DNA from 2 places in the Polaromonas sp. P1_G1 genome. Region 1 is predicted to be linked to the other one. Evidence: predicted binding sites of a transcription regulator. Region 1 holds the regulator's gene; the other holds the start of a gene.

What was found. Region 1 encodes sigma-54, which starts transcription at its own class of promoters, with help from an activator protein. Its sites were predicted from a motif close to TGGCANGNAANCTGCTTT; they were not measured.
Region 2: the regulator sigma-54 is predicted to act here: its motif matches at 3,133-3,150, upstream of AC1D1Y_RS23880 (formate/nitrite transporter family protein).

The regions. Positions count from the first base shown of each region.
Region 1 is NZ_JBFUBU010000037.1:19,055-23,706, reverse strand. It holds gene AC1D1Y_RS18280 (SPOR domain-containing protein) at 1-40, shown strand, start outside; gene AC1D1Y_RS18275 (thiol:disulfide interchange protein DsbA/DsbL) at 158-820, shown strand; gene lptA (lipopolysaccharide transport periplasmic protein LptA) at 970-1,599, shown strand; gene lptB (LPS export ABC transporter ATP-binding protein) at 1,616-2,398, shown strand; gene AC1D1Y_RS18260 (RNA polymerase factor sigma-54) at 2,533-4,068, shown strand; gene AC1D1Y_RS18255 (THUMP domain-containing class I SAM-dependent RNA methyltransferase) at 4,210-4,652, shown strand, end outside.
Region 2 is NZ_JBFUBU010000065.1:18,710-25,453, reverse strand. It holds gene AC1D1Y_RS23900 (LysR family transcriptional regulator) at 1-508, shown strand, start outside; gene AC1D1Y_RS23895 (ketopantoate reductase family protein) at 595-1,509, shown strand; gene AC1D1Y_RS23890 (SDR family oxidoreductase) at 1,679-2,434, shown strand; gene AC1D1Y_RS23885 (cupin domain-containing protein) at 2,595-2,999, shown strand; gene AC1D1Y_RS23880 (formate/nitrite transporter family protein) at 3,326-4,138, shown strand; gene AC1D1Y_RS23875 (bifunctional protein-serine/threonine kinase/phosphatase) at 4,213-5,958, shown strand; gene AC1D1Y_RS23870 (hypothetical protein) at 5,983-6,465, opposite strand; gene AC1D1Y_RS23865 (Bug family tripartite tricarboxylate transporter substrate binding protein) at 6,665-6,744, opposite strand, start outside.

The sequences.
Region 1 (4,652 bases):
CAATTCCATCGAAACCGCCCTGGTCCGCGTGCAGCGCTGACGATAGGCTGAACTTTTCACGAGGCTGGTGTACAAACCCCTGTGCCCCGCACCCTGAGGGCCGCCGTCCGGAGGGGCGGCTTACCCACCATTTCTGTCATACCAGGAGAAGAATCTGATGCAACGCCGTGAGTTTTCGTTTACAGCCGCCTCGGCTGCCGTCGCCACCCTGGGCGGCATCGCCCTGCCCACCATGGCGCAAGCCCAGGCCAAGGCCTTCAAGGACGGCGCCGATTACCTGACGCTGGACAAGCCGGCGCCCACCGAGGTCCCCGCGGGCCAGGTGGAGGTGGTCGAGTTCTTCTGGTACAGCTGCCCGCATTGCAACGCCTTTGAGCCTCAGCTCGAAGCCTGGATGAAGCAGGCGCCCAAGGATGTGACCGTGCGGCGCGTGCCGGTGGCCTTCCGCCCCGATTTCGAACCCCAGCAGCGCCTTTTTTACGTGCTGGAGGCCATGGGCAAGGTCGAGGAGCTCCACAAAAAGGTGTTTTACGCCATCCACGTGGAAAAACTCGCGCTCGCCAATGCCGACTCGATTACCACCTGGGCCGAGAAGCAGGGCATCGACAAAGCCAAGTTCGTCGAGATGTACAACTCCTTCACGGTCACCACCAAAGCCCGCAAGGCCACGCAGCTGCAGGACATCTACAAGGTCGACGGCGTGCCGGCCCTGGGCATTGCCGGGCGCTACTACACCTCGGCCACCCTGGCCCAGAGCATGGGTCGTGCCCTGCAGGTCACGGATGCGCTGATCGCGCAGTCGCGCGGCAAGGGCAAATAAGACGCTCCGGGCCCATAGCGGCCCGCCGCCCCAAAACCCGCCTCATTCCAGGCGGGTTTTTTTATGCCCCTAATATTCCCCGTGCAAGCTATTCCCGCGGCTTGCATGGCTACAATGGCCGAACCCCAAAGCAGCAAGATTCGTGCCTTATGAAACACCCCCTTATTTCCCTCCTCCTGCCGGCCGCTTTGGCGCTGGGGGCGGCGTTTCCGGCCTGGGCTGAAAAAGCCGACCGGGACAAGCCCATGAACGCGGAGGCCGACGCCCTGCGCTATGACGACCTCAAGCAGACCAGCGTGTTCACCGGCAACGTGGTGATCACCAAGGGCACGACCATCGTGCGCGGCGCGCGCGTCGACGTCATGCAGGACCCCGAGGGCTACCAGCAGGCGGTCTCCATCGCGGCGCCCGGCAAGCTGGCCTTCTACCGCAAAAAGCGCGACGGTGTGGACGAATACATCGAAGGCGAAGGCGAGCGGATTGAATACGACAGCCGCGCCGACCTCGTCAAATTCATCAAGCGCGCCGTGGTGCGCCGCTACAACGGCGCCACCCTGGTGGATGAAACCACCGGCGCCGTGATCGTCTACGACAACAACACCGACGTCTTCACCGTGGACGGCGGCGTGCAGAACCAGACCGCCGCCAACCCGAGCGGCCGGATACGCGCCATGCTCTCGCCGCGCGCCGCCGCGTCGGCCCCGGCCCCGGCCACCGCACGCGCGGCCCCGCCCGCCGCCCTGCGCCCCAGCACCACGCTGGGCACTGAAAAGAACTAGAAAGAACCTTTCACAGATGGATGTGGTGACTGACACTTCGGCGGCCCCGGCCGCGACCCCCAGCCGCCTCGTTGCGCAAGGGCTGCAAAAATCCTACGGCAGCCGCAAGGTCGTTCAGGACGTCTCGGTGGCCGTGCAAAAAGGCGAGGTCGTGGGCCTGCTGGGCCCCAACGGCGCCGGCAAGACGACTTCGTTCTACATGATCGTGGGCCTGGTGCGCGCCGACGCGGGCGAGATCTCCATCGACGGCCAGTCGGTCGAGCACATGCCGATTCACCTGCGCGCCCGCCTGGGTCTGAGCTACCTGCCGCAGGAAGCCTCGATCTTCCGCAAGCTCACGGTAGAAGAAAACGTGCGCGCCGTGCTCGAACTGCAGCTGGGCGCGAACGGCAAGCCGCTGGGCCGCGCCGAGATCGAGTCGCGGCTGGACGGCCTGCTGCAGGACCTGCGGGTGGACCACCTGCGCAATTCGCCGGCGCCGGCGCTGTCGGGCGGCGAGCGCCGCCGCGTCGAGATCGCGCGCGCCCTGGCGACCCAGCCGCGCTTCATCCTGCTSGACGAGCCMTTTGCCGGRATRGACCCGATRGCSGTGATCGAGATCCAGCGCATCATTGGCTTCCTGAAGTCGCGCGGCATCGGCGTGCTGATCACCGACCACAACGTGCGCGAGACSCTGGGCATCTGCGACCACGCCTACATCATCAGCGACGGCCACGTGCTGGCCCAGGGCACGCCCTCCGAGATCGTGAACAACGCCGATGTGCGACGCGTGTACCTCGGTGAACACTTCAAGATGTAGGATGACACTCCCCCTGTTGTCGCTCACTTCGTGTAGCTCCCTCCCCCCCGAGGGGGCGGCGCCTGCGGCCTGGCAAAGCCAGTTCCGCGGCCCCTGCTCGCACTTTTTCTGCGCTTCGATCAAAGCTCCTTGACATGAAGCAGGGCCTCTCGCTCCGCGTCTCGCAGCACCTTGCGCTGACGCCCCAGCTGCAGCAGTCGATACGGCTGCTGCAGCTGTCGACGCTCGAGCTGAGCCAGGAAGTCGAGCAGATGCTCGACGAAAACCCGTTTCTCGAGGTGGCGGAAGAGACCGCGGTGCGCGAGGAGTTCGGCCTGGAGCACCTCAACACGCCGGTCAGCCAGGACAGCCGCGAGTTTGAATCCGCGGCGGAGTCGCCGAGCGGCGGCACTGAGGACGCTGGCATTTCAGCCGCAGGCGAAGCCGAAGTCAGCGCCGAACCCAAGCTCGAGGAAAGCTGGGAAGGCGACGGCACGGTGGAGACCACGCCCGACGACAGCGAATGGGGCAGTGATGCGCCGGCCCGCAAGAACAACAATGACGAGGGCGACACCGAGGCCTCCGACCTGACGGGCGCCCACGAGTCGCTGCAAGACCATTTGCACCGCCAGTCGCTGGGCCTGCGCCTGTCCGAGGAAGACCGCGCGGCCCTGCATTTCCTGATCGAGTCGCTCAACGACGACGGCTACCTCGAAGACAGCCTGGCCTCGCTCGCGGCGGGCCTGGCCGGGGACGACCTGGAACAGGCTGAGGACCTCGAGCAGCGTTTTGCCATGGCGCTCAAGCTGCTGCACCACATGGAGCCGGCCGGCGTGGGCGCGCGCAACCTGGCCGAATGCCTGGGCCTGCAGCTGCTGGACTGCAAAGACTGCGAAGAGACCCGCGCCGCCATCGCCATGTGCAAGCAACCCATGGAACTGCTGGCCAAGCGCGACCTGAAGCGCCTGTCGCACCTGTGCGGATTCACCGAAGCCGCCGTCCGGGGTGCGATTGCCGTGATAGGCCGGCTCGACCCCAAACCCGGCCGCCGCTTCGTGAACGTGGAGCGCAACCTGATCGTGCCCGACGTCATCGTCGTGAAGTCGGGCCGGGGGTTCAAGGTCTCGCTCAACGGCGACGTAATGCCGCGCCTGCGCGTGCACGACATCTACGCCAACGCCCTCAAGCAGCACAAGGGCCAGGGCGGCCAGGCGCTGCAGCAGCGTCTGCAGGAGGCGCGCTGGTTCATCAAGAACATCCAGCAGCGGTTTGACACCATCCTGCGCGTGAGCASSGCCATCGTCGAGCGGCAGAAAAACTTCTTCACGCACGGCGAACTCGCCATGCGCCCGCTGGTGCTGCGCGAGATCGCCGACGAACTGGGCCTGCATGAGTCTACGATTTCGCGCGTGACCACCGCCAAGTACATGGGCACGCCCTTCGGCACTTTTGAGCTCAAATACTTCTTCGGCTCCGCGCTGGGCACCGAAACCGGCGGCAACGCTTCCAGCACCGCCGTGCGCGCGCTGATCAAGCAGTTCGTCTCCTCCGAGAGCCTGAAAAAGCCGCTCAGCGACAACCAGATTTCCGAAATGCTCAAGGAGCAGGGCATCGAATGCGCGCGCCGCACCGTGGCCAAGTACCGAGAGGCTTTGCGCATCGCGCCGGCTAATTTACGCAAATCACTGTAAATCCGATTCTCGGGCGCATGGCGGCGTTGCGCGGTGCTCGGAATCCTCATGCACCCAAGTGCATTCCGGTTCCTGCGCTCCGTGCGCCTTGCCCTGCATCCCGATAATCGAATTTCCAGCAGCCCTTTTGAAGAGTCCGACATGAACCAGCTCCAATTGTTTTTACCGTGCGCCGCCGGCGTCGAGGCCTTGCTGGCCACCGAGGTGCAGCGCGTCACCGGCATCCAGGGCAAGGCCTGGCGCGCCGGCGTGCAGTTGCAGGCTTCCTGGCGCGACGCGCTGCAGCTCAACCTGCACAGCCGCCTGGCCCAGCGCGTGCTGATCGAGTTGCAGCACAACCAGTACCGCAGTGAACAAGACCTTTACAACGCCGCCGCCAACGTGGCCTGGGAAATCTGGTTCACGCCCAAGCAGACCTTCAAGGTTGAGATCACCGCCCAGCACAGCCCGCTGCAGAGCCTGAACTTCGCGGCGCTGAAGATCAAGGACGCCATCGCCGACCGCTTCCGCGCCAAGTTCGACGACGTGCGGCCCAGCGTCGACACGCGCTGGCCCGACGTGCGCGTCTATGTGCACCTGACGAC
Region 2 (6,744 bases), on a different contig from region 1:
CGCCATAGGCGGCGGCTTTGAGCTGGCGCCCGGCGTGGTGTCACGCCCTTTGGCCCCGATTCATCTGGTCGCCGTGGCCTCGCCCGCCTATATGGCCGGCCGCCAGCCGCCCATCGACCCTGCGGGCCTGGCCGGGTTCAGCGGCATCGTCATGCGTTCCAGCGCCACGGGCCGGCTTCGCCAGTGGGTGATGCGCGACACGGCCGGCGCCGAAATGCCGGCCGCCCAGGCCGAGTCGGTGCGGGTGAACGACCCGACCGCCATGCGCACCGCGGCGCTGATGGGCCTGGGCGTGACCTTGCTCGCCGTGCCTGACGTGCTGCCGCAACTGGAGCGCGGCGAACTCGTCAGGCTACTGCCGCGCTGGTATGTGGATGCCGGCGCGATCTCGATTTATTACGCCACGCGCAGCCAGATGCCCGCCAAGACCCGCGTCTTTATCGATTTTGTGGCCGAAGCGTTCGAGCGCAATCAGCTGGCCCGGCGCTTTGCCGGCAGCCTCGGGTAGGTTTGCCTCCCGCCGCCAGCAGGCACGGCGGACTTGAAACACAATCGCTGTCTCCACATCTCCCGCCAAGCGGAAGGCAGCTCTCCATGACCCAATCTCTCAAAGTCGCCGTGATGGGCGCAGGCGCCGTCGGTTGTTATTTCGGCGGCATGCTGGCGCGAGCCGGGCACCAGGTGGTGCTGATCGCGCGGCCGCAGCATGTGGAGGCCATCGCGCGCGACGGCCTGCGCATGGAAACCCGCATGTTTGACGAACACGTGCGCGTGGCCGCCAGCAGTGAGCCGGCCGCCGTCAAGGGCGCCGACCTGGTGCTGTTCTGCGTCAAGTCCACCGACACTGAATCGGCCGGCGCGCTGATACGGCCGCATTTGGCCGTCAATACCTTGGTGCTGTGCCTGCAAAATGGCGTCGACAACGCCGACCGCCTGCGCGCCGTGCTGCCCGGCACCTCGGTGGCCGCCGCCGTGGTCTATGTCGCCACCGAGATGGCCGGCCCCGGCCATCTCAAGCACCACGGCCGCGGCGACCTGGTCATCGAGCCTTCAACGCGCAGCGACAGCGCCGCGCAAGCCCTGGTCGCCGCCGGCGTGCCCACCGAAATCTCCGCCAATGTGCGTGGCGCGCTGTGGGCCAAGCTCATCCTCAACTGCGCCTATAACGCCGTCTCGGCCATCGCCCAGCTGCCTTACGGCAAGACGGTGCAGGGCGTGGGCGTCGTGGACGTGATGCGTGACGTGGTCGCCGAATGCCTGGCGGTGGCCAAGGCCGAAGGCGTGCAGGTGGCCGGCGACGTGCACACCGCCGTCGAAAAACTGGCTGGCAGCATGCCCAACCAATACGCCTCCACCGCGCAAGATCTGGCGCGCGGCAAGCCCACGGAGATCGACTACCTCAATGGATTGATCGTCAAACGCGGCGATGCGTTGGGCGTGGCGGTGCCGGCGAACCGTGTGTTGTGGTCCATGGTCAAGCTGCTCGAAGGCAAGGCCGCAGCAGCCTGACTCAGCGGGAGACCAGAGGGGGGAGGGGCAAGAGAAATGGCAAGGGCAGGGCGCAGGCGTCACAAACCGGCAGCGTCAATCGTCATAGAGGCAGGTGGTGCTCAATTTCGAGCCACTCAACCAGGAGGAACTCCACCTCTACCTCCACCCTGAACCAGAAAGTGCACACATGAAGATCGTCGTCATCGGAGGCTCAGGCCTCATCGGATCCAAACTCGTCAGCATCCTTCGCCAGCGCGGCCACGAGGCAGTAGCGGCATCGCCGGCATCCGGCGTCAACACCCTCACCGGCCAAGGGCTGGCGGAAGTCCTTGCGGGCGCCCAGGTGGTGGTCGACGTGGCCAACTCGCCCTCGTTTGAGGACAAGGCTGTGCTGGAATTTTTTGAAACCTCGGGCCGCAACCTGCTCGCGGCCGAAGCGGCCGCCGGTATCACGCACCACATCGCGCTCTCGGTCGTCGGCACCGACAAGCTTGTGGAAAGCGGTTATTTCCGCGCCAAGATCGCCCAGGAAAAACTCATCCGGGCCGCCAGCATCCCTTACACCATCGTCCACTCCACCCAGTTCATGGAGTTCCTGGGCGGCATCGCGCAGTCGGGCACCGAGGGGCAGACCGTCCGCCTGTCGCCGGCCTTTGTGCAGCCCATCAGCTCCGACGACGTGGCCGCCGCGATGGCCGACTACACACTGGGCGCGCCGGTCAATGGCACGGTCGAGATCGCCGGGCCGGAAAAGGTGCGCCTGCCGGACCTCGTCCAGCGTTTCCTCACGGCGAGCAATGACCCGCGCAAGGTCGTCGCCGATCCGCAGGCACGCTACTTCGGCGCCGAGCTCAAGGACGACACCCTGGTGCCCGTTGGCAAGGCACGCTTGGGCGCGGTGCGGTTTGAGGAGTGGTTCGCCAGGTCGCAAGCCGCGAAATAAGCGCAGCCACTCTTCTCCCTCTAGGGAAGGCTAAACGCAGCCACTCTTTCCCCCAGAGGGGGAAGGGGCTAGACGCGGTCACAAACCTGCGCCCTGAATCGTCTTAAAGGCAGGTGCCTCAATTCCGAGCCGCATCAAGCAACCCCCTGAAAGCCCCTCCATGAAAACAATCTGCATTTCCCTGTTTCTCGCAAGCGGCGCCTTGCTCACCCAGCCGACCCTGGCCGCCGGCCCCGAAGGCGTGCGCGTCACGCCGGTGATGGCGCAAGACCTGGCCGATTTGCCGGGTAAAGAAGGCCTGATGATCACTGTCGACTACGCCCCCGGCGCGGCCGACCCGGTGCATCGCCATCTTGCGCACGCCTTTGTCTATGTGCTCGAGGGCTCCATCGTGATGCAGGTCAAGGGCGGCAAGGAAGTCACGCTGACGGCCGGCCAGAGCTTTTATGAAGGCCCCAAGGACATCCACACCGTGGGCCGCAACGCCAGCACCACCCAGCCCGCGAAATTCCTGGTGCTGCTGCTCAAGAAGAAAAAGGCCGAGGTGCTGGAACTGGTCAAGTAGCCATCGGCGCCAGCCGGCCCGCAGGCACCAAAATGTCGAGCCCACCGCGGCCCGGTGCACGCATTTGGGGCAATGCGCGCCTGCTGCCGTCGCATGGCGGGGCAGAAAGACCGGTTTCCGCCTGCATTCCTCGCGGCACAGTAGTTGCTTTGACCTACCTGTCCGGCTAATGACGGCTGGGCATGGCGTGGCCCGCGGGCCGCTGCCCGGCGGATTCAATGGATAACGACGTCCACTTCCAGCCTCCCATGTATGGGGAGCGCCTGGGGGTGGATTTTTTTTTGGCCTTTTGATTTGAGGCCCACAACTACAGACGAGAGGATCGTATGGCTTATCTAGTGCCTTCGGAATTTGTGACCAAGATGGTGGACGCGGGGGAATCCAAGATCTTCATGTCCACCCGCGACACCGTGATCCGGGCCTATATGGCCGGCGCCATCCTGGCCCTGGCGGCCTGGTTCGCCGTCACCATCAATGTGCAGACCGGCCAGCCCCTGCTGGGCGCCGTGCTGTTCCCGGTGGGTTTTGTCATGCTTTACCTGTTCGGCTTTGACCTGCTGACCGGCGTGTTCGTGCTATGCCCGCTGGCCTTGATCGACAAACGCCCGGGCGTGACGCTCAAGGGCGTGCTGCGCAACTGGGGGCTGGTCTTTGTCGGCAACTTCCTGGGCGCCTTCACGGTGGCGGTGATGATGGCCATCTATGTCACCAACGGCTTTTCCACCGAGCCCAGCGCGGTGGGCAAGGCCATCGGCATCGTCGGCGAAAGCCGCACGCTCGGCTACCAGAAGTACGGCGCGAACGGCATGCTCACCTTGTTCGTGCGCGGCATGCTGTGCAACTGGATGGTGTCGGCCGGCGTGGTCGGTGCGATGATCTCCACCCAGGTCAGCGGCAAGGTGATCGCGATGTGGATGCCCATCATGCTGTTCTTCTACATGGTGTTCGAGCACTCGATCGTGAACATGTTCCTGTTCCCGTCGGGCCTGCTGCTGGGAGCGCATTTCACCATCATGGACTACCTGATCTGGAACGAAATCCCGACGGTGCTGGGCAACCTGGTCGGTGGCCTGGCCTTTACCGGCTTGACGCTGTACGCCACGCACATTAAAACCGGACCTGTGCGTTCCATCAAATAATCCGCCTTTAAACCAAAGCAGCCTCAAAAGCCCCCGCGCATGCAAACATGCGCGGGGGCTTTGCGCCACCCCTTATGTCCCCTGAACTGAAGATATCGGCAGGCCAGTATTCGGACAAGGGCCGCAAAGAGACCAACCAGGATTTCCACGGCATCTACGTGCCGGTGGAGCCGCAGCTGAGCGCCAAGGGCATCGCCATCGCGCTGGCCGACGGCATCAGCAGCAGCGCCGTCAGCGACGTGGCCAGCCAGTACGCCGTCACCGGTTTCCTGGAAGACTATTTCTGCACCTCGGAAGCCTGGTCGGTCAAGACCTCGGTCGAGCGGATCTTGAGCGCCACCAACTCCTGGCTGCATGCGCAGACGCAGAGAAGCCAATACCGCTACGACAGCGACAAGGGCTATGTGTGCACCCTGAGCGCCATGGTCATCAAGTCGACCACGGCGCATATCTTCCATGTCGGCGATTCACGCATTTACCGCCTGCGCGGCAAGGCGCTGGAGCAGCTGACGAATGACCACCGCGTGTGGATTGCCCAGGGCCAGAGCTACCTGGGCCGCGCGCTGGGCTTCAAGCCCCAGCTGGAGATCGACTACCAGACCCAGCCGGTGGAGCAGGGCGACATCTTCTTGCTGGCCACCGACGGCGTCTACGAACACGTCACCGAGCACGACATGGCCGCCATCATCCGCGGCGGCGCCGATGCGCCCGAAGGCCTTGAGCTTGCCGCCAGGGCCATTGTCGACAAAGCCTTTCAGCGCGGCAGCGACGACAACCTCACGGTCCAGCTCGTGCGCGTCGATGCGCTGCCCCGCGGCGAGGCCGGCGAGATGCTGCAGCAGCTCTCAGGCTTGCCGCTTCCGCCCATCCTCGAGGCCAGGACGGTGTTTGACGGCTACACCATCGTCCGTGAAGTGCGGGGCAGCAGCCGCAGCCACATCTACCTGGCAACCGACAACGACACCGGCGCGCTGGTTATCCTCAAGACCCCGTCCATAGACCTGGGCGGCGACCCGGTCTACCTTGAGCGGTTTTTGACGGAAGAGTGGATTGCCCGGCGCATCAACAGCGCGCATGTGCTCAAGCCTTATGTGCCGACCCGGAAGCGCCACTATGTGTATGTGGCCACCGAGTACATCGACGGCCAGACGCTGAGCCAGTGGATGATAGACAACCCCCGGCCCAGCCTGGAGGTGGTGCGCGGCCTGGTCGAGCAGATCGCCAAGGGCCTGCGCGCCTTCCACCGCCACGAGATGCTGCACCAGGACCTGCGGCCCGAGAACATCATGATCGACGGCACGGGCACCGCGAAGATCATCGACTTCGGTGCCACCCGCGTGGCCGGGCTCGTGGAAGCCGATTCACCTGGTGGGCAAGAGGACATCCTGGGCACGGCCCAGTATTCGGCGCCCGAATATTTCCTGGGCGAGGGCGGCACCCCGCGCTCCGACCTCTTCTCGCTCGGCGTCATCACCTACCAGATGCTGACCGGCAAGCTGCCTTACGGCGCCGAAGTGGCGAAATGCCGGACCCGGGCCGCGCAGGACAAGCTGCGCTATGACTCCCTGCTCTACGAAGACCGCGAGATTCCGGCCTGGATAGACGAGGTGCTGCGCAAGGCCGTGCACCCCAACCCCGCCAAACGCTACGGCGAGCTGTCGGAGTTTGTCCACGACCTGCGCCATCCCGGACAGGCCTTTCTGCACAAGACGCGCCAGCCCTTGCTGGATCGAAACCCGGTGGCCTTCTGGCGCGGTGTGTCGCTGATCCTGGCGGTGGTCGTTGTGGTGCTGGTGGCGCTGAAGTCCACCAGCGGGTAAGCCCCGGCCTACCGCGTTACTGGCTTAGCGGATGCCGCCATAGTCCGCCAGCAGCCCGGGCAGCGCCCGGTCGGCGATCTGCAGCTGTTCGGGGCTGAACTGCGCCAGCAAGACCTGCGCGGTGGCGTCCAGCGTGGCCAGCATGTTGGAGCGCCGTTGCGCGTCGGCCAGCAGGTACTGGAAAGCGTCTTTCGCGTTCTGTTCATCCACGATGCGCATGCCGGCCGGGCCGCTGGTCGCCATGTCCAGGAAACGCCCCCGGAAATTCTCCCAGGCCGGGCCTTGCTCTTTTGTGATCTGCAGCGCCACCCGCAGGTCAAACAGCCTGCGGCTGACCTGCTCCCAGCGTGACTGGACGCGCGGCGCCTGAGGGCCTTCCGCCTGGGCTTCCCCAGGGCGAGGGGCGCGCGCGCCCCCGGTGTTGTACTGGGCATGGCTGGCGCAAGCCAAACCCGCCAGCAGCAGGGCCGCAGCCCCCGCTCGCCAGTGTGCCGATGAAATATGCATGTCCTCTTCCTGTGGTTGACGCGCGGCCTTGCGCGCCCCGCCTATTTTCAAGACGCTTGCGCGTCCGGCAGGTAGTGCTTCGGTAAAGGCAGAGTAAACCACAGCCGGGGCGGCCGGTTCTGGCTCGTGGGCCAAGGCATGCCGGGAGCGGAGAGGGAGGGGGCGAAGGCGCGAATGCCTTGCCCCGTTCAGCGGCCGTTCAGCTGTCGGCGCGTATGCCCCGCAGCATGATGATGCCGCCCAGGTTGCGTGTGTCGGCACGCATGCGTGTGCGCAGGC